3 regions of the Pseudoalteromonas sp. 20-MNA-CIBAN-0454 genome follow, and region 1 is predicted to be linked to each of the others. Evidence: predicted binding sites of a transcription regulator. Region 1 holds the regulator's gene; each other region holds the start of a gene.
What was found. The regulator FliA, encoded in region 1, starts transcription of late flagellar genes. The targets are predictions, from matches to a motif close to CTAAAGNTNNNNNNNNNNNNGCCGATA.
Positions count from the first base shown of each region.

Region 2: AAEZ22_RS17525 (DUF5610 domain-containing protein) is a predicted target of FliA. The motif match lies at 4,456-4,482, and genes of this name have one in related genera.
Region 3: pomA (flagellar motor protein PomA) is a predicted target of FliA. The motif match lies at 3,897-3,923, and genes of this name have one in related genera.

Region 1 is NZ_JBEOOB010000015.1:53,345-62,325, reverse strand. Features, by position in the region: gene flhF (flagellar biosynthesis GTPase FlhF) at 1-476, shown strand, start outside; gene AAEZ22_RS09335 (MinD/ParA family ATP-binding protein) at 469-1,329, shown strand; gene AAEZ22_RS09330 (RNA polymerase sigma factor FliA) at 1,356-2,066, shown strand; gene cheY (chemotaxis response regulator CheY) at 2,107-2,490, shown strand; gene AAEZ22_RS09320 (protein phosphatase CheZ) at 2,506-3,267, shown strand; gene AAEZ22_RS09315 (chemotaxis protein CheA) at 3,283-5,460, shown strand; gene AAEZ22_RS09310 (protein-glutamate methylesterase/protein-glutamine glutaminase) at 5,512-6,687, shown strand; gene AAEZ22_RS09305 (flagellar motor protein) at 6,680-7,444, shown strand; gene AAEZ22_RS09300 (flagellar motor protein MotB) at 7,453-8,412, shown strand; gene AAEZ22_RS09295 (ParA family protein) at 8,425-8,981, shown strand, end outside.
Region 2 is NZ_JBEOOB010000059.1:765-7,999, forward strand. Features, by position in the region: gene ccoG (cytochrome c oxidase accessory protein CcoG) at 1-835, shown strand, start outside; gene AAEZ22_RS17505 (serine/threonine protein kinase) at 887-1,861, shown strand; gene AAEZ22_RS17510 (thiol:disulfide interchange protein DsbA/DsbL) at 1,896-2,519, shown strand; gene AAEZ22_RS17515 (thiol:disulfide interchange protein DsbA/DsbL) at 2,540-3,178, shown strand; gene trmA (tRNA (uridine(54)-C5)-methyltransferase TrmA) at 3,242-4,345, opposite strand; gene AAEZ22_RS17525 (DUF5610 domain-containing protein) at 4,513-5,640, shown strand; gene murI (glutamate racemase) at 5,718-6,515, shown strand; gene AAEZ22_RS17535 (RNA recognition motif domain-containing protein) at 6,478-6,957, opposite strand.
Region 3 is NZ_JBEOOB010000023.1:56,265-65,245, forward strand. Features, by position in the region: gene AAEZ22_RS12250 (ligand-binding sensor domain-containing diguanylate cyclase) at 1-529, shown strand, start outside; gene dxs (1-deoxy-D-xylulose-5-phosphate synthase) at 600-2,462, opposite strand; gene ispA ((2E,6E)-farnesyl diphosphate synthase) at 2,575-3,462, opposite strand; gene AAEZ22_RS12265 (exodeoxyribonuclease VII small subunit) at 3,465-3,707, opposite strand; gene pomA (flagellar motor protein PomA) at 3,976-4,743, shown strand; gene AAEZ22_RS12275 (flagellar motor protein MotB) at 4,746-5,666, shown strand; gene AAEZ22_RS12280 (DNA topoisomerase III) at 5,869-7,809, shown strand; gene AAEZ22_RS12285 (M20 metallopeptidase family protein) at 7,835-8,981, opposite strand, start outside.

The sequences.
Region 1 (8,981 bases):
AACAAGTTAAAGATGCGAACGAACTGGCTGAAGTGTTATATCATTTACGTAACAAGCGCTTAGTACTTATAGATACCGCAGGTATGAGCCAACGTGATTTACGTTTAACTGAGCAGCTAAATACCTTAATGCGTAATCAGCGTGTGGATATTCGTAATTACTTAGTATTAAGTGCCACTGCGCAAATAAATGTGTTACAAGAAACCGTAAGACACTTTAAAAAAGTACAGTTAAGCGGTTGTATTTTCACTAAACTCGACGAATCATTAAGTTTAGGCGAGATAATTAGTATTGCGATTCAAAATCGCCTGCCAATAGGGTATCTTACTAATGGTCAACGAGTACCTGAAGATATTCGAGTTGCAAATGCAGAAAAACTAGTGAAAAAAGCTGAGCAATTATATTTAAAGAGAACAAAAGTACAACATTCACGACACCAATCAGTGGCGTCGAGCACAGTAGAGATGTATGATTAACACAGTATTAGATCAAGCAAGCGGCCTGCGTAAAATGAGCAAAAATAATAATAACGGCGTTAAGGTTATCGCCGTCACTGGCGGTAAAGGTGGCGTTGGAAAAACAAATGTATCGTTAAATACTGCGATCGCTTTAGGTCAGCAAGGCAATAGAGTGTTAGTGCTTGATGCCGATTTGGGTTTAGCCAATTGTGATGTAATGCTTGGACTACGTGTTGAGCGTAATTTATCGCATGTGTTATCTGGCGAATGTGAGCTTGATGAAATACTAGTAGAAGGCCCCGCTGGGATCAAAATAGTACCAGCGACGTCGGGTTCACAAAGTATGGTTGAGTTGTCGCCTGCAGAACATGCTGGGCTTATTCGTGCTTTTAGCGAACTCAATACTGATTTTGATATATTAGTTGTTGATACCGCTGCCGGTATATCGGATATGGTGCTGAGTTTTTCTCGCGCTGCACAAGATGTTTTGGTTGTGGTATGTGACGAGCCAACTTCAATAACCGATGCCTATGCACTGATCAAAGTATTAAGCCGCGAACATGGCGTGTATAAATTTAAAATTGTTGCCAACATGGTGCGTTCATTACGCGAAGGGCAAGAGTTATTTGCAAAGCTATCAAAGGTTACAGACCGATTTTTAGATATATCAATGGAGCTGGTTGCAACCGTTCCTTATGATGAAAATATGCGCAAAGCAACACGTCGTCAAAAAGTAATTGTTGAACTGTTTCCTAGTTCTCCAGCTGCACTTGCCTTTAAAACATTAGCAACAAGAATAACAAAGTGGCCAATACCGAACCAGCCTTCGGGTCATTTAGAATTTTTCATTGAGAAACTCGTTAACGGCTAACTATGACTACATTGGTGAATAGAGCTATGGGATATGAATCAACACAAAATTTAAATATGATTGTTGAAAAGCACGCCTCATTAGTAAAAAAAGTAGCATGTCATTTAATTGCTCGTTTACCCCCTAGTGTACAACTTGATGATTTAATTCAATCAGGAATGATAGGATTAATAGAGGCGTCAAAAAACTTTGATGCCACTAAAGGCGCTAGTTTTGAAACCTTTGCGGGTATTCGTATTCGGGGCGCTATGCTTGATGAAATGCGCCGTGGAGACTGGGCTCCTCGCTCAGTACATCGTAAAAGCCGCCAGGTTATAGAAGCTATTTCAGCATTAGAAAGCAGCCTGAATCGTGAACCTACAGACAGTGAAGTTGCCCAAAAGCTTGAAATTACACTAGAGCAATATCATCATATTTTAACCGATGTTAATTCCAGTAAAATCTTGGGAATAGAAGATTTAGGTATTGATGAGGATGTTATAACACCTGTTGGGCACGATTTAGCACTAGACAAACCCTTTAATAATGTTAAAAATGAAAGGTTTAATGAATCTTTATTAAGTGCAATTAAATCCCTACCAGAGCGAGATGCAATGGTGCTTTCGTTGTACTATAACGATGAAATGAATTTAAAAGAAATTGGACAGATACTCGATGTAAGTGAGTCGCGTGTAAGTCAGATACATGGTCAGGCGATGATTAAGCTAAAAGCAAAAATCAATGACTGGATAAATTAGAAGTAAGTAAATACAGGTTTAGGCCTCACTGGAGGATGTTTTGGATAAAAACATAAAAATTCTTGTTGTTGATGACTTTTCAACGATGAGACGTATTATTAAAAACCTATTGCGTGATTTAGGGTTTACCAATGTTTTAGAAGCAGATGATGGCTCAACTGCTTTACCTATGTTGCAAAATCAATCATTTGACTTTGTAGTAACAGATTGGAATATGCCGGGCATGCAAGGTATTGACTTGTTAAGAGCAATACGCGCAGATGACAAATTAAAGCATCTTCCGGTTTTAATGGTTACTGCAGAAGCTAAGAAAGAGCAAATTATTGCAGCAGCCCAAGCAGGTGTTAATGGTTATATTGTTAAGCCATTTACTGCGGGTACATTAAAAACTAAATTAGAAAAAGTGTTCGAACGCTTAGGTTAATAAGGGGAGAGGCTTATGTCAGCACCTGCTGCGCCTCAGATTACTTTAGAGCAAGCACGTCAGCTGGTCACTTTTTTAGAAAACGGTGAGCAACATAAAGCTGATCAGTTAATTTTAGAAACTGCCTCTCAAGAACAATCATATTTGTTTGCAGAAGTAGGTAAATTAACGCGCCAGTTGCACGAGTCTTTAAAGGGTTTTGAGCTTGACACCCGCATAACAGATTTAACCACTGATGCCATTCCGGATGCTAAAAAGCGACTTAACTATGTCATAGAAATGACAGAAAACGCCGCCAACAAAACCATGGATGCGGTTGAAGCGAGCCTGCCTTTAGCCCAGCAATTAGCTGATGATATTTCGCATATCAAGCCAACCTGGGATCGGTTAATGAGCCGCGATCTTGAACTTGGTGAATTTAAAACATTGTGTCATAGCATTGATAAATTTATGAACAGCTCGCATCTTAAAACCGATGAGTTGCAAGTATTAATGACTAATGTGTTAATGGCTCAAGATTATCAGGATTTAACCGGACAAGTAATTCGCCGTGTTATTGAGCTGGTACGCGAAGTTGAAGAAAGTTTAATTCATCTGTTAACTGCGTTTGCAGCACAAGATGAAAACGATAACCAAGAGCAACAAAAAACAGAAAACTCGATTGCCGCACAAGCATTAGCAGGCCCAGAAGGCCCTATTATTGATAAAGAATCGCGTGATGATGTTGTATCTGATCAAGACGAAGTTGATGATCTTTTATCAAGTTTGGGCTTCTAATAGGAGAGTAACTGCATGAGCTTTGAAGTCGATGAAGATATATTACAAGATTTTTTAGTTGAAGCTGGAGAAATCCTTGAGCTTTTATCTGAACAATTAGTTGAACTGGAAAATAACCCAGAAGATACTGAATTATTGAACGCTATTTTTAGAGGCTTTCACACTGTTAAAGGTGGCGCGGGCTTTTTAGCGATGTCAGAGCTGGTAGATGCCTGCCATGGCGCAGAAAACGTGTTTGACTTACTGCGCCAAAAAGTGCGAACAGTTAACTCTGAGCTAATGGATGTTATACTTCAAGCACTTGATACTATTAACGAAATGTTTGCTACGATTAAAAATCGTGAGCAACCAGAGCCTGCCGATCCTCAGTTACTCGAAATATTACATAAATTAGGTTTACCGCCCACAGAAGAAGAGCTTGGTGGTGACACTATTGCGCCAGTAATAACGCAAGATGCTAATTTAGATGATGACCCTTTTGCATTTGATGAGTTGTTTGATGCACCCAGTGCAGCAACAAACGCTACAGCAAACGATGCGCATATTGATGAAATTAGCGAAGATGAATTTGAAAACTTACTTGATGAACTTCATGGCAAAGGTAAAGGCCCTGCAATAAAAGAGTCATTAAGTAATAGCAGCGACTTAAGTGGCGATATTACCGACGATGAATTTGATAGCTTATTAGATGAGCTTCACGGGGTGGGAAGTTTTGGTGCGGTAAATAAAACTCCAAAACCTCAAGCAGCTCAAAGTCCGGCTGCTAGCACTAACGATGATGAAATAAGTGACGATGAGTTTGAAGCTTTACTAGATGAGCTGCATGGCAAGGGAGCGGCGCCAAAATCTAAAGAAAGCGCGGCAACACCTGCACCTGTAAATAAAGTTACGGCTCCTAAAGCAGCTGTAGTTAAAGCCTCACCAGTAGCAGTTGATAAAGTTAAGCAGCCACAAGCGGCTGTTGTAGCAGCAAGTGCTAATACCAATACCGCTGCGCCAGTTGCTAAAAAAGCGCCGCCTGCACAAGCTGAAACAACAGTAAGGGTTGATACTAAACGCCTTGATCAAATTATGAATATGGTGGGCGAGCTTGTATTAGTACGTAATCGTTTAGTGAGTCTAGCCACCAGTTCAGAAAGTGAATCTATGAGTAAAGCAATATCTAACTTAGATGTTGTTACAGCTGATTTGCAAGGCGCGGTAATGAAAACGCGAATGCAGCCAATCAAAAAAGTATTTGGCCGTTTTCCGCGTGTTGTTCGCGACTTAGCACGTACCTTAAATAAAGATATTAATTTATTGCTGGTTGGCGAAGAAACCGATTTAGATAAAAACCTAGTTGAGGCACTGGCCGATCCATTAGTGCATTTAGTACGTAACTCGGTTGATCATGGTATAGAAATGCCAGATGATCGTGAAGCTGCGGGTAAACCGAGAACAGGTACCGTTACGCTTTCTGCTTCGCAGCAGGGGGATCATATTTTGCTTACCATTAAAGATGATGGCGCAGGTATGGATGCTGAAAAACTAAAACAAATAGCAATTAAAAAAGGTGTGCTTGATCAAGAGCAAGCAAGCCGTTTGTCTAACACCGAAGCTTACAATCTGATATTTGCGCCAGGGTTTTCTACCAAAGAAGCAATATCTGATATTTCTGGTCGTGGTGTTGGCATGGATGTGGTTAAAACTAAAATCACCCAGTTAAATGGCTCGGTTAGCATAGAGTCAGAACTAGGTGTGGGCACTATACTTGAAATTAAAGTACCGTTAACTTTGGCTATTTTACCTACCTTAATGGTGGTAGTGAGTGAGCAAACATTTGCACTACCATTGGCAGGAGTAAGTGAAATATTTAACTTAGACCTTACTAAAACGAATGTGGTTGATGGTCAGTTAACTATTATTGTTCGTAAAAAAGCAGTGCCTTTATTTTATTTAGAGCATTGGCTAGTGAAAGGTGCCGATCGTACAAGCCGTAAAGCGCAAGGGCATGTGGTTATTGTGCAAATAGGTACACAACAAGTTGGCTTTGTGGTTGATTCGTTAATTGGTCAAGAAGAAGTGGTTATTAAGCCGTTAGACGCTTTATTACAAGGTACGCCTGGAATGGCAGGTGCCACTATTACTTCGGATGGTGGTATTGCACTTATATTAGATGTACCGAGTATGTTAAAACACTACGCAGGTAAATAATAAAGTAGACGTATACTTTATACGTCTACATAATAAAAATAAGAGAGCAAAATGGCCGTTAAAGTTTTAGTTGTTGATGATTCGAGCTTTTTTCGCCGTCGAGTGAGTGAGATTCTTGAATTAGATAGCGAGATTGAAGTAATTGGCTTTGCCGTAAATGGCCGAGATGCTGTAGAAAAAGCAGCTAGTTTACGTCCTGATATGATCACTATGGATGTAGAAATGCCGGTGTTGGATGGTATAAGTGCTGTAAAAGAAATTATGGCCAGTAACCCGACGCCAATTTTAATGTTTTCTTCGTTAACTCGCTCCGGTGCAACTGCAACTTTAGATGCACTTGATGCTGGTGCTATGGATTTTTTACCGAAAAAATTTGAAGACATTGCTCGCAATAACGAAGATGCCATTAAGCTGCTGCAAAGCAAAGTAAAAGAAATTGGCCGCCAACGTATTAGACGTGTTGCTAGCCCTAGACCCTCCAGTATAAACAAACCTTTATTTACACCTACTTCAGCGCCAAGCGCATTAGCAGCAAGGTTTGCACAAACAAATAAAACAGCAACAACAGTAGTACAACCAGAGCGAAGCTTTAATAATTCGCCAGTAACTAGTCGCAGTGCAATAGTAACAAAGCGCGCGAGTGGCAAGCACTATCAACTAGTTGCAATTGGCACATCAACCGGTGGACCTGTTGCGCTGCAAACTATATTAACTCAGCTTCCTGCTAACTTTCCGCACCCTATATTATTAATTCAGCATATGCCTGCTGCGTTTACTCCGGCTTTTGCGGCACGCTTAAATAGTTTGTGTAAAATTCAGGTAAAAGAAGCGCAGCAAGGAGATCGACTGCAAGCAGGTGTGGCTTACTTAGCACCGGGTGGCCAGCAAATGATGATTGATGGTCGTGGGGCAAGTAGAACACTACGAGTTTTTGAAGATAACAGCGAGCGCATTAGTTACAAACCAAGCGTTGATGTAACCTTCGCCAGTGCCGCTAAAGCGTATCAAGGTGATGTATTAGCTATAGTATTAACTGGTATGGGCGCAGATGGGCGTGAAGGCGCTCGCATGCTTAAACAATCAGGGGCAACCATTTGGGCACAAGATGAAAAAAGTTGTGTTGTTTATGGTATGCCACAAGCAATTGCTAATGCTGGTTTAGCGAGCGAAAGTCTGCCATTAGATGAAGTAGCAATACGTTTAAAGACAGAGGTGGGCTGTGGATAAGCTTTCCGTACTAGGTTTACTTATTGGCTTAGGCGCCATTGCAATAGGTTACTCGTTAGAGGGCGGTGTGGTATCGGCATTATTTAACGGACCTGCGTTGATCATTGTACTGGGCGGCACATTGGGTGCTGTAATGTTACAAACATCAGCCAGTACTTTTAAAAAGATGCTAGAAATTACGCACTGGGTTTTTGTATCGCCTAAATACAATATTGAAGATGCCATAGAGCAAGTAAAAGGATGGTCACATAAAGCACGTCAAGAAGGTTATTTAGCCCTTGAAAACGAAGCGCTTACCCACCCAGATGCCTATGCTGCAAAAGGGCTTGGATTATTAGTTGATGGTTGCTCAGATCAAAAACTGCGCGATACGTTAGAAATAGATTTACTGTTAGAGCGCGAACGTCTGCTAGAGGCAAGTCGTGTTTATGAAGCTATGGGCGGTTATAGTCCGACCATAGGTATTTTAGGGGCCGTGCTTGGTCTTATTCAGGCAATGTCGTTTATTACAGATCCGCAAAAGCTTGGAGCCGGTGTTGCCACTGCCTTTATAGCAACTATTTATGGCGTGGGTTTAGCTAATTTATTATTTTTACCTATGGCTAATAAGTTAAAGCAACGGGTTGAGCAAAAAATGCTTTATCACGAAATGCTTGCCGAGGGCGTAATTGCAATAAGCCAAGGCGAAAGCCCAGTAAGTATTGAATTAAAGCTTGAAGCCTATCGGGTTGACCGCCCAAATGTCGTGGTTGAGTAGCAGCTATTATGTTACGTCGTCGCTTGCGCAACACCACTACTAAAAGTCAACACACAGAACGTTGGCTGGTGTCTTATGCTGATTATATGACGATTATGTTTGCCTTTTTTGTGGTTTTGTACGCAATAGCAATTAACAAAGAAGAGAAATTTCAAGTGCTGTCCGATTCGATTGGTTATGTATTTGATAAGTCAGCCCGTCAACATTCGCAGCAAGGAACTGGGGTAAATGGCGACGCAATATTGACAGACAGAGTAACCCCAGAGCAAGAAGTGCTCTACGGCGAAAGTATTTTAAAAGAAGAACACGGGCCAAAGCTGCTGGACGGACAAAGCGATACCAGTAATATTGAGCAAAAACACCTTGGCAAACCACTCGATAGTTTGTTGGCTAAGCTGCAATCGTCATTAATAGATGAAATACGCGATGGTGAAGCAAGTTTAGAACTCAGCCAAGATTGGCTGATCATTGAGCTTAGTTCTGGCATGCTATTTTCAAGTGGCAGTAGTGTAGCGCAAGTTCGAGCTAAGCAAGTTGTTAAAATAATTAAAGATATTATTGCTCCGGTAGATAACTATATTAGAGTACGCGGCTATACTGACAACCAAACCATAGGTAATGAAATGTACCGCTCGAATTGGGAGTTGTCGGTGGCGCGTGCAACAGCCGTTTTAGTTGAGCTTGAAAGCCTAGGTATAAATTCAGCGCGAATGGCGATTGAGGGATATGGTCAATATTCTCCTTTTGCCACTAACGATACTAAGCAAGGGCGTGCTGAAAATCGCAAAGTAGTTATTGCCCTATCTAAATATGGGTTGCCACCAACAGCAGAAGTAGTAAGCGTTGAGCCGCAACAAGTAGTCGTTAAACCTGAGCCTGAAGCAGAATTACCCTCTGACGATAATACAATAAAAATAATTCGTTTACCCCATGGCGGTATTCGTATATCGACTCGAAATGAACTGTAATTAGGATGCAATGTGAAGATTTGGACTGTAGCAAATCAAAAAGGTGGAGTAGGGAAAACCACAACCGCGGTTAGCCTTGCAGGTATTTTAGCATCTCAAGGTAAGCGCGTATTATTGATTGATACCGATCCTCATGCCTCATTAACCTATTACTTTGGCATTGATTCCGAGGATTTAGAGGTTAGCGTATACGATATTTTTGTACGCGGAACTAGCATGCAAAGCGAAGAAATACTCCAAGCATTATGTCCATCTAGTATTGAAAACTTAGATATATTACCCGCCACTATGGCTATTGCTACCCTAGATAGAAGTATGGGCAATAAAACCGGCATGGGATTAATATTAAAAAAAGCGCTTGCAAAAATAAGCGAATATTACGACTATGCAATCCTCGATTGCCCCCCAGTACTTGGCGTATTAATGGTTAATGCGCTAGCTGCGAGTGAACGCATTTTAGTGCCGGTACAAACCGAGTTTTTAGCGCTAAAGGGGCTCGACAGAATGATGCGTACTATGCAGTTAATGCAAACATCTCAAGCTAAAAGCTATGAATATACTATAATTGC
Region 2 (7,235 bases), on a different contig from region 1:
CGGTAGCTATGCCTTAATGAGTATTATCTTTTTTGCTGCTTGTACATACGGTAATGCTGGGTGGATGCGCGAAATTATGTGTTTACATATTTGCCCATACTCACGTTTTCAGTCAGCCATGTTTGATAAAGATACCTATACAGTATCGTATGATGAAAAACGCGGTGAAAGCCGTGGCCCACGCTCGCGCAAAGTGGCACACCAAGATTTAGAAATAGGCGACTGTATTGACTGTAATTTATGCGTGCAAGTATGCCCAACCGGCATAGATATTCGTAATGGCTTACAAGCAGAGTGTATTAACTGTGGCGCTTGTATTGATGCATGTGATGGGGTGATGGATAAAATGAATTATCCACGCGGACTTATTTCTTATACCACTGAGCGAAACTTAGAAACGCCAGAGAATAAAACCAACCCACTGCGGGCAAAAATTATTGGTTATATAGTGATCCTGGTTATTTTAACCAGTGCCTTGGTTGCCAATATTGCGCTGCGTAAAACGATGGAATTTGATATTATTCGCGATCGTAATCAGTTATATAGGGTTGATTTTGAAGGGTTGGTAGAAAACACCTACACCTTAAAAGTGATCAACAAAGCGCAGTATGAGCAAACCTTTACAATTAAAGTGCAAGGGCTCGATAACTTTAAGTACATAGGTAAACAAACGTTTAGGGTTAACGCAGGGCAATCGCACAATGTGCCTTTATCACTGGTTATGGATCCGTATGACTTAAAAGCGCCAATGACAGAATTTAACTTTGTGCTATCGCCGGTAGGCGAGCCCGACAATCAAATATCACAGTCGAGTAACTTTTTTAAAGCGCGGTAAAGTTTAACAAAAAGCGGGGTGTTCCCCGCTTTTATTTTATATAAGAAGTGTATGAGTAAATTTAGCTTTATTGATTTAACCCCAGATCTAATTCTTGATGCCATAGAAAGCGTTGGTATTTATGTTGAGTCTGGTTTATTGGCATTAAATAGTTACGAAAATAGGGTGTATCAATTTGTAGCTGAAGGCGGAAAACGCTACGTTGTTAAATTTTATCGTCCAGAGCGTTGGAGCGAGGAGCAAATACAAGAAGAGCATGACTTTGCCTTTGAGCTAGCAGAGGCCGAAGTACCGGTTGTTGCGCCAATGGAATATAACGGGCAAAGCTTATTTGAACACCAAGGCTATTTATTTACTTTATTTCCAAGTGTTGGCGGGCGTTTATTTGAAGTCGATAACTTAGATCAACTTGATGTACTAGGGCGCTTAATTGGCAGAATGCATCAAGTTGCTAAAACAAAACCATTTACACAAAGGCCCACCCTAACCTGCGAAGAGTACTTACATACAGCAAAAGTTCATCTGCAAAAAAGTAACTTAGTACCTATGGGATTAGAAACTGCTTTTTATACCATTTTAGATTTGGTTATTAAGCAGGCTCAAACACAGTATACCAATGTAAAAACGATACGTTTGCATGGGGATTGCCATGCTGGCAATATATTATGGGCAGGCGATGCGTTAATGTTTGTTGATTTAGATGATAGTCGCCAGGGGCCACCCATTCAGGATCTATGGATGATGCTAAGTGGCGATCGACAAACGCAGCTGTTACAGTTAGATACCTTAGTAACCGCCTATGAAGAATTTTGTGATTTTGATCACTCGCAGCTTAAGTTGATCGAACCACTTCGAGCTATGCGTATCATCCATTATATGGGGTGGGTTGCAAAACGATGGAGCGATCCGGCTTTTGTGCGGAACTTTTCATGGTTTGCAGATGACAAATACTGGGAGCAACAAATTTTAGCACTTAAAGAGCAGCTTGCCGCATTGCAAGAAGCACCGCTAAAATTATTGCCATAACATTTTATTCAAAAATATGTACAACGAGAGACTAATGCTTAAAAAATTAAAACTGAGCCTACTACTTCTTTGTCTACCTTTTGCAGCACTTGCAGCAAACTTTGAAGTAGGTAATCAATATACAGTTATCAATATCGAAAAAAGTACTACACCACAAGTTACCGAATACTTTTCGTTTTATTGCCCGCATTGTTTTAAATTTGAACCGGTTGCACACGCAATTGAAGAAAACCTACCTGCAGGTGCGGTGTTTATAAAAAATCACGTTAACTTTTTAGGCGGCGTGTCGCCACAAACACAAAGTAATTTGAGCCTAGCGTATTTAGTTGCTAAAAAGCACGGGCAAGCTGATACGATTACAGATAAGATTTTTAAAAGTATTCATGTTCAGCGCGCACCACTGACTGAAATTAAAGATTTAAAAAAATTATTAGATATAAATGGCATTAGTAGCGATACGTTTGATCAAGATATTGCCAGTATGCCAATTATTGCAGCTGAACAAGCAATGCAAGATAAACAAAATAAATACTCAAAATTAGGTGCGTTAACAGGCGTTCCTACTTTTATTGTAAACGACAAATATAAAATCAATCTAAATACCATCAAGAGCCAAGAAGAGCTTGATGAGTTAGTTTCATTTTTACTCGCACTATAAATTTTTGGAGCCATATAATAATGATAAAATTAGTTAAAGCAGGTTTACTTGCTGTATTACTACCTTTCGCTGCAACAAGTTTTGCAGCAACCTTTGAGGAAGGTGTACATTATGAGGTTGTGTCTGAGCGCGCAACTAAAAAACCAGAAGTGAAAGAGTTTTTCTCATTTTACTGTCCTGCGTGTAATAACATGGAGCCACTGGTAGCCGAGATTAAACCAATGCTCGATAAAGGCGTAAAGTTTAAAAAGAGCCATGTTGATTTTGTTGGCGTACGCGATACCGAGCATCAACAAATGATCAGCCAAGCGTTAGCAACGGCTGAAGTGTTACCACAAAAAGATAAAATTATTGCGGCTATCTTTAGTCACATTCATACAAAGCGCGCAAATTTTAATGAATTAGCCGACGTAAAAGATGTGTTTGTAGCGCAAGGGGTTGATGGCGATAAGTTCGATAAGTTATTTAAAAGCTTTTCGGTACGTACATTAAGCTCAAAAATGAAGCGCGACCAAGACTACTTTAAAGAGAAAGGTGCATTGCGTGGCGTACCTACTTTTATCGTAAATGGTAAGTACAAACTACTTCTAGGTCGCGAATCGGGTATTAGCGAACCCGCAGATATCACTAAATTAATTAACTACTTAGCAAGCAAGTAAAGTTAAACCCATAAAAAAAGCTCCTAAGGAGCTTTTTTTATGGGTAATTTTTAGCTGGTTATTTTAAGTATTCTTTTTTTGTAAAAATACACCCGACTCAATATGGTGCGTATAAGGGAACTGATCAAAAATCGCAAAGCGTTTAACTTCATGGGTGCGGGTTAAGTGATCAAGGTCGCGCTCTAGTGTCTCTGGGTTACACGAAATATAAATAATACTTTCGTAATTTGCTACTAAGTCACACGTTAGGGTATCCATACCGGCACGTGGCGGATCAACTAAAATGGTTTGGCAATTGTAGCTATTTAAATCTATACCTTCTAAACGAGAAAAACTGCGTTCGCCATTCATGGCTTGAGTAAACTCTTCGCTCGACATACGAATAATATCTAAATTGTCTACCTTGTTTTGCGCTATATTGTACTGCGCTGAGTGTACCGACGACTTTGATATTTCGGTTGCTAGTACTTTATTAAACGAGCCCGCTAACGCAATAGAAAAGTTACCGTTACCACAATAAAGTTCAAGTAAATCATTTTTAAGTGGCTTACATAAGTCTTGCGCCCACTCTAGCATTTTAATGTTTACTTTGGCATTTGGCTGGGTAAAGCTGTTTTCTACCTGCTGATATATTAGTTCTTGGCCATTCACGTTTAAGCGTTCGGTAACGTAGTCATCACCAAGCATTTCTTTTTGTTTGCGGGCACGGCCAATAAAGTCAATTTTATACTTACTGCTTAACTTTTCTTTAAGCGCGTTAATTTCACTCAGCCAATGCTCATCAAGTGGCTTGTGATATAACAGACTCACTAAAATCTCACCGCTTAGCGTAGATAAGTAATCAATCTGAAATAGTTTACGACGCAAAATTTCACACGACTTTAAATTATCAATCATTACTTGCATCACTTCACCTACCAAAGGAGCGGCAGGGTCAAAGCTATCAACGCGAATTTTGTCTTTAGTTTGTTGATCAAACATTATATGAAACAGATCGTCACCATCGTGCCATACTCTAAACTCAGCGCGTTGGCGGTAGTTAATCGGCTCTGAGCTAAATACCTCAAGTTTATCCACACCAAAACGTTGAAATTGGGCAGCAATACGCTGTTCTTTTTCGCTTAACTGCGCATCGTACTGTGAGGTGTCTATTTTAATAACTGCCATTAACGCTATAACCTTATCTTTGAGAGCTGTTTATCGGCGCTATTGTAGGGAGCGAGATGTATTTGTCTAGTTTTGATGAAATATATATTGGTTTTTTTTTGAGCATCTAGCTACAGAAATAACTTACAGTGCCGATAAGTAAGGCAAGCATAGATAGGAGTCGGATCATGAAAATCGGTAACTTTGGCTTTGTTCCAAACCACAATATTAATAAATACGGTAATAAAGGGGCTTTACAGCAACCTACAATACAGTCGCCTCAAGATAACTATCAGCAGCGCGGTAAAGAACTTGCTGCCAAAGTGCTCGGTGACAAAATGGCTCAAGCTCTTGGCTTACCGATAAGCGAGCCGAAAAAAGATAAACCGCTTTTTGATTTTGATGAAATCGTTAAAAACGTTTTAGACTTTGTTACCAGTGCAGTACGTAAAGCAAAAGCCAATGGTGCCGACGATGAAAAACTCAAAGGTATGTTAGGTGATGCTCGAAAAGGTGTGCAAATAGGGATTGATGACGCGGTTGATGAATTAAAAGGCAATGGCGTGTTTAACGACGATATCGCACAGGGTATTAATAAATCTAAAGAAGGCATATTTAATGGCCTGGACAAATTTGAAGACGATTTATTTAATCCTAAACCCGCCAGTGTCTCTGTTAGCCAAGCTCAGTATGCAAGTTTAAGTAACAAAGCAGAATATAAATTTACTACCGCCGAAGGAGACGAAGTGAGTATTAGTTTTGCTGATGCTTATGAGTCACAATCAGCCAGTCGTTATCAGCAAAATGGGAATAGTGAATCTTTTGTAAGTGAGTCGTCGCAGTCTCGTGAGTTGTCATTTTCTATGTCGGTTAATGGCGATTTAAATGAGAATGAACAAAAGGCGATTAATGAGCTAATGGCTGACTTACAAAGTGTAAGTAGCACCTTTTTCAGTGGTGACTTAGATAAAGCATTTGAAGAGGCGCAAGCACTAAGCTTAGGCAACGAACAGCTGGTGGCTTTTTCAATGGATTTACGACAAACCAAAACAGTCGCTACAGTTAAAGGTTACGAAGAGTACAAGCCAGTTCCTGAAAAAGCAGTAGCTGATAAATTAGCGCCGTTTAACGACGACTTAAAAGCTGTGTTTAATAAAGCCACAGAGCTGGGCATACAAAACCAGTTATCGGGTATTGTGCAGTGGTTAAATCAAGATCAAGCAGAAATAGATAAATTGGTAGATTACACCAAAGCTATGTTCGAAAACCTTAATCAATTAAATGCAGCAACGGACGAGCTAGCCAATCAACAATAGTTGTACCACTAAACTACTTTCTTTTATAAAAATCACATGGCAAACTGCCGTTCTTAACTTAGAGTAAGGACAGTAGTTTGTCAGCGCACATAATGGTTTTTGATTCAGGTATTGGTGGTACTACGGTACTTGAACATATTCAGCAAAGTATTCCAGATGCGCAATACAGCTATTTTATGGATAATGCGCTATTGCCATACGGCGCTCAGTCACAGCAAACGATTATTAACCGCTTATGCGCACTCATTCACTTTATTAACCAGCAAGCGCTTAATGTAGATTTAATTGTTATTGCATGTAACACCGCCTCTACTTCTGCGCTTGGGGCAGTGCGCCAAATTACTACTATTCCTATAGTGGGGGTGGTACCGGCGATAAAACCTGCTGCGCAACTTACACAATCTAAACATATCGGCCTACTGGCAACTCCAGCAACTATATCAAGTCCCTATACGCGCACACTCATACAAGAACATACCAACAATATAGCAGTTAGCTTATATAGTAGCGTTGAACTAGTTACTTTAGCCGAGCGTCTGTTTTTCGAACAAAGTTTAGATACAACTAAACTGCACCAAGAACTCGATCGTTTAAACATAGATCAGTCTATAGATGTATTAGTATTAGGCTGTACGCATTTTCCTATTTTGGCAGAGCCGATTAGTCAGTACTTTAATAGGAAAGTGCAGCTACTTGATTCAGGTGCAGCGATTGCTAAGCGAGTTCATTACTTAATTAGCCAGCTTAATTTAACGAATAACAATATTGCAGATACAAAAAAGCCGCTGCAATATTATGCAACGGCTAGTGTGAGTAGTAAGTTAGCTGTAAAGCTAGTTACACTGATTGATCCGGCTCAGAACGAAGAGCGTTAGAATCATCTTCTTGTTTTTGTTTTGCTTCACGTACCTTTAAGGTACGTTGTTGGAACTCGCTATCGTTTAACTGCGCTATTGCATTGTCGGCATCAGCTTGCGCCATTTCAACAAAACCAAAGCCACGACGCTTACCTGTATTTTTGTCCTTTAATAAGCGAACGTTGAACACTTTGCCTTGCTCTTCAAATAAAGCACGTACCACACCTTCGTTTGCACGATAAGGAAGGTTACCAACATAAAGCGTTTTGGTTTTTACTTCGGCTTCTACTACACCGTCAGACGACCTCGCAGCAATAACAATACCACCAATGAGCAAACCAACAGCAAATAGTAGTGCAGGGTCTAACTCTAGGCTTTCAAGTGCGAACTTAACTATAACAAAACCAACAACAGCAAGAATAACTGAGAGGATAAAAGATTTTTGATCGGGTAATTTCATTTTGATCTACCAATAAACAGGAAATAAACATTAATTTAACATTGTGAACTTGCTATCTTAACGCCTTAATTCAACATAGCAATAAAATTTATAGTAAATAATATAAAACAGGGTGAAAAAGCATCGTTTTATACATGTTTTTATCATGTTTCACTTGCTATCGATTACATTTTGTTCGAACAGTAAAAAGATCTAAAAAAAGGCTTGATCTGTTTTCGGATCTCCCTATAATGCGACCCCACTGAGACGGGAAACGTCAACGCCTAGCGAGACGCGAA
Region 3 (8,981 bases), on a different contig from region 1:
CAAGTCGCTAGTATTATTAATTATAAACTTAGATAATTTTAGCCGTATTAACGATGCGTATGGGCCAATTGCCGGAGATAGTTGTTTGCAGCAAATGGCGGTATTACTTAATTCGCGTACTCAGGGCTCAGATTATGTGGCACGTTGGAGCGGCGATGAATTTTTACTTTTATTACGTGACTTTAAATGTAACTTAATTGACAGCTATGTGTCGGATCTTTGCCAAGGAATTGCCGAACATGGATTTCAATTGCCAAATGGTAAAAGCACTCATATTTCGGCCTCAATTGGTTGGTCGTTTTATCCGCTACCATTATTAGGTGGCCAAGTTATTAGCTGGGAAACCTCGATTAATTTAGCTGATATTGCACTGCATCAAGTTAAAAAACGCGGTGGCGATGGGGTCGCTAATATTACCTTTGATGAGCAGTTAGATGCGTTTGAGTTTGAGCAAAACCCTAATGTTGAACAGCAAATAGGCTTGCTACAAGCCAATGGTTTAGCTGATATTAAAGTATGGATGCGATAAGTAACTAATATTTAGATATTAAAAAAGGAGCCTAGGCTCCTTTTTTAATATGCTTTAAATGAGTAGGAGGTTAATTAATAAACGCTTTGATAGCAGTTAATATTCCTTGCTCGCCTAAGCCCATTTCGTCGTGCATTTCGTCTTGTGTACCGTGCTTAATAAATTCATCAGGGATACCCAAGTTAAGAATGCTAACCTGTGCTTTTTGCGTTGCTAAATACTCATTAACCGCAGAGCCAGCACCGCCAGAAATTGCATTGTCTTCAAGCGTTACTATTACATCGTGGCTGTTTATTAACTCATTGAGTAACGCAGTATCAAGCGGTTTAATAAAGCGCATATTAACTAAAGTCGCATTGAGTTCATCAGCTGCTAGTTGCGCGTTTTCAAGTAATGTACCAAATGACAATATAGCCACTTTAGCACCTTGCTTAACAACATCGGCTTTACCAATTTCAAGTAATTGCATATTAGTTGCAATTTCTGCCGTACCAGCACTACCACGCGGATAACGCACAGCAACAGGGCAATTTGCTTGATAACCAGTATATAACATGTGGCGACACTCATTTGTATCGCTTGGCGCCATAATGACCATATTTGGAATGCAGCGCATAAAGCTTAAATCGTACGCACCTTGATGTGTTTCGCCGTCTGCGCCAACAATACCAGCACGGTCAATAGCGAATAACACAGGTAAGTTTTGCAGCGCTACATCGTGAATTAGCTGATCGTACGCACGTTGTAAAAAGCTTGAGTAAATTGCGACAACGGGTTTTAAGCCTTCACAAGCAAAACCAGCAGCGAGGGTTACAGCGTGCTGCTCGGCAATCGCAACATCAAAATACTGATCAGGATGCTCTTTTGAAAAACGCACCATGCCAGAGCCTTCGCGCATAGCCGGTGTTATCGCCATAAGCTTGCTGTCTTGCTTTGCTATGTCGCATAACCAGTCGCCAAATACATTAGAAAATGTAGCCGCACCGGGTTTTGATTTAGGTAAACTTGATGTATTAGGATCAAACTTAGGTACGCCGTGATAGCCAATAGGGTCGGCTTCAGCGGGTTTATACCCTTTGCCTTTTTGGGTTTTTATATGCAGTAATTGCGGGCCTTTTAAGTTACGCATATTACGCAGCGTATCTACTAACATGTTTACATCATGGCCATCAATTGGGCCAATATAATTTAGGCCTAATTCTTCAAAGAAGGTACCAGGGATCATCATCCCTTTAATATGCTCTTCCATTTTACTGGCAAGTTGCTTAACTGGTGGCACACCCGAGAGTAGTTTTTTACTACCTTCGCGAATGTTAGTATAAAAGCTACCCGATAAAATACGGGCAAAGTGATTTGTTAACGCGCCAACGTTTTCAGAAATCGACATTTCGTTGTCATTTAAAATGATCAACATATCTGATTTTACATCACCTAAGTGGTTCATGGCTTCAAAAGCCATGCCTGCTGTAATAGCACCATCGCCTATAACGGCAACCGTTTTGCGTCCTTTACCTTCTTTTTGCGCAGCAATAGACATGCCCAACGCAGCTGAAATAGAGGTACTAGAATGGCCCACACTAAACGTATCGTATTGGCTTTCTTCGCGAAATGGGAAAGGGTGCAAGCCATCTTTTTTACGAATGGTGTGCATTAAATCGCGACGCCCGGTGAGTATTTTGTGTGGGTAAGCTTGATGGCCTACATCCCATACAAGGCGATCATCTGGGGTGTTATACACATAATGTAGTGCCACAGTGAGCTCTACGGTACCTAAACCAGACGCTAAATGCCCGCTACTTTGCGATACCGAGTTGAGTAAGTAGTCACGCAACTCATGGCTAAATGCAGGAAGCTTATCTTGTGCTAAGTCTCGCAAGTGGGCTGGTTCGTTAACCAAATTAAGTAATGGATACTTGCTGCTATCAAGTGTCATGGTTTTATATATGTCCTTCGCTAACATCAACTAACTGTGCAAACGCGTTGTTTGAGTTATTTGATGTTCAGTAATAATTTTAGTGCTAAGTTGCAATACATTTAAGCCGTGTTTAGTGGTCACGTTCAATTAAATAGTTAGCTAGTGACGCTAAAGCACTGGTATCGGCGTCTATATTTGCTAACGCTGCATGGGCTTGTTGTATTAAGTTTTGTGCTTTTTCTTTAGCGCCTAGCATACCTAATAAAGCGGGATATGTCGCTTTATTCGCAGCGATATCTGACCCTTGAGGCTTACCTAAAGTAACGGTATCGCCTTCTACGTCTAAAATATCGTCATGTACTTGAAATGCAAGCCCTATGGCATAGCCAAAAGTGGCTAAATTTTCTAACGTGTTTTGACTAACATTGTTCGAGCACAAAGCCCCCAGTGTAATTGCACAGCTTATTAGCGCACCGGTTTTTAACTTATGAATACGCTCAAGTTCAGCCACGGTTATTACTTTATCAGTAGCTGCAATATCAAGCCCTTGGCCTGCCACCATACCTTGTAACCCAGAGGCATGCGCCAGTTCAGCAATCATTTTAACTTGAGCTTGAGCACTACAGTTAAAATTATGCTTGGCTATTAACTCAAATGCTAAAGCTTGCAGTGCATCACCGGCTAAAATTGCGTGTGCTTCACCGTACACTATATGACAGGTTGGGCGTCCGCGACGTAATTCATCATCATCCATAGCTGGTAAGTCATCGTGAACTAACGAGTAGCTATGAATACATTCTATAGCTGCAGCAAGTACGTCTAAATCTTGTTTATCTGCGCCGAGCATTTTACCCGTTGCGTAAACCAAAAAAGGACGCAATCTTTTGCCGCCATTCATTAAACTATAATGGGTGGCGGCTTTTATGGTCTCGTCAGTATTAAGCGATTGGTCAAAATAAAGGTTAAGAGTATTGGCTACATCAGTTTGAGCATGTGTAATAAGTTCTTTAATAGTCACGGCTATTCCATATCATTATCAAAGTCGGTTAATACAGACTTCTCATCTTTGCCCATTAAAATAGCCACCTTTTGCTCAGCTTGTTGCAACTTACTAGACGATGCGCCTGCTAAAGCAATGCCACGCTCAAACTGTTTTAATGACTGCTCAAGCGATAAATCACCTTGTTCCATTTCACTAACGATTGTTGTTAATTCTTCTAGTGCTTGCTCGAAACTTAAGTTTTCAGGTTTTTTAGTCGCCATCTTTATTTCAACTTACATAATAAATTTAGAAGTCAATTTTAGGGGGAATGCTAAACTAGGTCAAAGGATGAAATGGTTTTTTCGTTAATAAACGTTTTATGTTTTAAAAAATTGATAATTAGATAGATTACACAAGTTGATCTAGAATAGTGCTTAATCCAGCTTTTTATGTTTATCTATAAAAAATGGCTTAAGCAATTCAGTATCTTGCCGATAAGCAATTAATAACAAACGTTTGCATATAAAAGCAAAAACCTTTGGAGGGAATGTGGATTTAGCAACCATTATTGGGATCCTTGGCGCAATTGGCTTAATTGTCATGTCCATGTTTATGAGTAGTAGCGGTGAAATGGCTATGTTTTACAACACGCCCTCTGTTGTAATCGTATTTGGCGGTTCATTATTTATCGTTTTATCAAACTTTACTATGTCACAGTTTTTTGGCATAGGTAAGGTGGTTACCAAAGCGTTTATGTTTAAGCTTGAGTCGCCAGAAGAGTTAATCGAAAAAGCAGTTGAACTTGCAGATTCAGCACGTAAAGGCGGGTTTTTAGCACTTGAAGAGGCAGAAATACCGAATCCATTTATGCGCAAAGGCGTTGACATGCTAGTAGATGGCCACGACGCAGACGTAGTGCGGGCCACACTGCAAAAAGATATTTCATTAACTACAGCACGGCATGAGTCGGGTGCTACTTTATTTAAATCTTTGGGTGATATAGCCCCAGCAATGGGAATGATAGGCACCTTAATAGGCTTAGTTGCGATGTTATCTAATATGGATGATCCTAAAGCAATTGGTCCGGCTATGGCGGTGGCATTGTTAACCACATTATACGGCGCATTTTTAGCTAACGTAGTCGCTATTCCTATTCAAACAAAATTGGAGCTGCGTAAAGACGAAGAGGCAATGAATCAACGTTTAATTTTAGATGCGGTTTTAGGTATTCAAGATGGTCAAAATCCAAAAGTAATAGAAGGTATTTTGAAAAACTATCTAGCTGAATCAAAACGTAAAGTAAACACTGAGGATTAACTATGTCTGATCAAGAGTGCAAGTGCCCACCCCCAGGTTTACCTGCGTGGATGGGGACATTCGCAGATTTAATGTCGCTATTAATGTGCTTTTTTGTGCTCTTGCTTGCGTTTTCTGAAATGGATGTACTTAAATTTAAACAAATTGCCGGTTCGATGAAATTTGCATTTGGTGTACAAAATAAAATAGAAGTTAAAGATATTCCCAAAGGCACATCAGTTATTGCTATGGAGTTTACTCCGGGCAAGCCAGAGCCTACCCCAATTGAAACAATTCAACAGCAAACGGTAGAAATGACCCAGCAAATGTTAGAGTTTCAGGCAGGTGATGAAAGCTCAGCAGGCGGAAGGCAAGAGCAGCGGGGCGATAAACGTGGTGGCGAGTCGCGTAGTACTTCCAAAGAGCAAGCATCGGAGCAAGCAATTTCAGCGGCCGATCAACAGCAAACAAACGACTTAGTTAAAAAAATTGCCCAGCAATTAGAAAAACAAATAATTGATGGTGCCATAGAGCTTGAATCATTAGGGCAGCAAATAATTATTCGTATTCGTGAAAATGGCTCTTTCCCTTCGGGTAGTGCATTTTTACAACCTAAGTTTAAACCCATTATTCAAGAAATTGGCGTGCTATTAAAAGATGTGCCTGGAGAAATTACTGTGTCGGGGCATACCGACGATTTTCAGGTTTCAAACGAGTTATATATTAATAACTGGGATCTTTCATCTAAGCGTGCAGTTGCAGTAGCTAGTGAGCTGCAAAAAGTAGTTGGATTTGATAAAAATAGAATGATGGTAGTAGGGCGTGCTGAAACCCGGCCGTTAGTGCCAAATGACAGCAATGAAGATCGCCGTCGTAATCGTCGCGTTGAAATATCTATTTTACAAGGAAAAGCCAAAGAGTCTGATCCTATCGATGTAAGGTAGCAGTCATTTTATTAAAAATACACTTGGTTTAAGCAAACTAAGTGTAATTGATTTCAGGTGACTTTTAGTCAAAATTGACTAAAAGTCACCACCTCAGCCAAATACCTCAGAGTTGTTAAATAGTTCGGTTTAATAAAAACATCCCACGCTGTGAATTGATATGCTAAACTACTGTGTATATAAACAGTAAAAGAGCTTGCTTATGAAACTCTATATTGCCGAAAAGCCGTCATTAGGGCGTGCTATTGCCGACGCGTTACCAAAACCGCACAAAAAGCACGATGGCTACATTGAAGTTGCAAATGGTGATTGCGTATCTTGGTGTATTGGTCATTTGCTCGAGCAAGCCGAGCCCGATGACTATGATGAGCGCTTTAAAAAGTGGCAGTTTGAGCACCTACCTATCATTCCTGAGCAGTGGCAATTAAAAGCAAAAACTAAAACTCGCAAGCAACTTACTGTGTTAAAAAAGCTAATCAAACAGGCTACAGCACTAGTGCATGCAGGTGATCCCGATAGAGAAGGGCAATTACTTGTCGATCAAGTTATTGAAGAAGCCAAAATAAGTAAAACTAAAAAGCAGCATATTCAACGCTTATTAATTAGTGATTTAAACTTAGCTGCAGTAAAAAAAGCATTAACGACTATGCGATCTAACCGTGAGTTTATTCCGTTGAGCGTTTCAGCCTTAGCGCGATCTCGTGCTGATTGGTTGTTTGGTATGAATTTAACCCGCGCTTATACTTTAGCAGGGCAAAAAGCTGGGTTTGGTAACGTACTTTCTGTGGGACGAGTACAAACACCCATACTTGGCTTGGTGGTTAATAGAGATAATGACATAGCAAATTTCGTATCGAAGCCATTTTATGAAGTATTAGCCCACTTAGTCACCCCCGAAAAACAATCATTTAGTGCAAAATGGATACCCAGTAAGGCATGTGAGCCTTATCAAGACGAAGAAGGGCGAGTATTAAATAAAGCATTGGCTGAAAACGTAGCCTCGCGTATCACACAGCAAAATGCTGAGCTAACGGCGCTTGAACAAAAGCAAAAAAAACAAACTGCGCCACTGCCTTATAACTTATCTGCTTTGCAGATAGACGCGGCAAAAGCATTTGCTATGCCAGCGCAAAAGGTGCTGGATATATGCCAAACTCTTTATGAGCGTCATAAGTTAATTACCTACCCGCGTTCAGACAACCGCTACTTACCTAATGATCATCACCAAGATGCGTCTGTTATTTTAAAAGCTATAAGCACTAATGGCGGGCAAGGTGTTGAGTTAGTAAAAGCAGCTGATAGTAAAAAACGTAGTAAATGTTTTAACGATTCAAAAGTGGCTGCGCATCACGCCATTGTCCCTACGGCAAAACAGTTAAAGTCGGCAAGTTTAGGTAGCGATGAGACAAAGGTTTATCAATTAATATGTCGTCATTATTTAATACAGTTTTATCCCGACTATATTTACAACGAAACTAAAGCAGAGATAACTATTGCTGGCGGGTTATTTAAAGCAAATGCAAAGCAAGATGTAAGCTTGGGTTTTAAGGTACTAATGGGTAAGTCTGAATTAAAAGATGAAGCCACGCTACCGCTTTTAACAAAAGGCATGTTACTTTTTTGCTCGCAAGGGGAGGTTGTTGAAAAATATACCTCACCGCCAGCGCACTTTAGTGATGCGACTTTACTTGCAGCCATGACAGGCATAAGCCGCTATGTACAAGATCCACAGATAAAAAAAGTACTTAAAGACACCGATGGCTTAGGCACAGAGGCAACGCGAGCGGGGATCATTGAATTATTATTTAAACGCCGTTTTTTAAAACGTGAAGGCAAATTAATTAAAGCAACCGAAACCGGGAGTGCACTTATTAGCGTGCTGCCGCAAGGTTTAGTTCGCCCCGATTTAACCGCTAAATGGGAGTCGAGCTTAGGTGATATTGCACAGCAAGTAATGAGCTATCAGCAATTTTTACAGCCTTTACTTGCCGACTTAAATAGTTTTGTACAACAAGCTGCAAATTGCGATAGCAATGTATTTGCAAAGCTGCCTAAAACTTCAGCTAAAAAGCGTTTTGTTAAACGTGGCCAAAAAACGCCTTATAAAAAGTCGAGTTATAAAAAAAGCTCTGTTACAGGTTAACTACAGAGCTATTATTTAAATAAAACTATTGATTAAACAAAGTTACCGCTGCATTACTCATGGCTTTAATGCCAGTTGGTAGTGCGACTTTATAGTCTGGGGCAAACTTACTTGAATGCAGTGAAGGTAATGTTTTGCCCGCTTTTATTGCACTTGCATATTTTGCTTGGTTAACGCCACCGAGCCAAAATAGTGTGATAGGAATATTTTCGTCAGTGCGGCCATATAAGCCAAAGTCTTCACCTGCCATTACAGGGAGGGTTTCAAGCACATTTTCATCACCAATAGCGCTGGCAATACTTTGACGCACAAGGTTGGTTTGTGCTGGATTGTTATATGTAGATGGAATTGACTCATCTTCATGTACTAGCACCTTAGGGTAGAGCGCTTCCTCAAGGCCTGCGCTTTGTGCAATACCGGCGGTAATGCGTTTAATTGCTGCAATTTGTGCATTTCTAATATCAGGGTTATAGCTGCGTAATGTAAGTTGTAATTTTACTTCATCAGAAATTACATTATGTTTTGAGCCACCATGAATAGATCCAACAGTAATAACTGATGGCTCTAATGGTGAAAGCTCACGACTCGTAATAGTTTGCAGTGCAAGCACAGTGCGCGCAGCAATAATAACCGGATCAATAGTGGTATGCGGATAAGCTCCATGTCCGCCTTTACCTTTTATAGTTATATCAACAGAATCGACGCTGGCCATAGTATATTCGTTTTTCATCGCAACTTTACCGGCAGGCACACTTGCACTTACATGTAGCGCAATTATGTGATCAGGTTTTGCATATTTACTAAATAAGCCTTCTTTTAGCATGGCTTTAGCGCCACCGCCTACTTCTTCTGCGGGTTGTGCCACCATCATTAGCGTGCCTTGCCATGCATTTTTGTGAGCTATTAGTTGTTCAGCAGTACCAATGAATGAGCTCATATGTATATCGTGACCGCAGCCGTGCATAACACCTACTTTTGCACCGTGCTCGTCTATTACTGTTACTTTAGAAGCATACGCCTTACCTGTTTGTTCTGTAATAGGTAAGCCGTCGGTATCGGTACGTATCATTACTGTGGGGCCATCACCATTTTTGTAAATGCCTACAACGCCAAAACCACCTACATTGCTTGTAACTTCAAAACCAAGCTTGTTTAACTGCGCTGCTATTTTT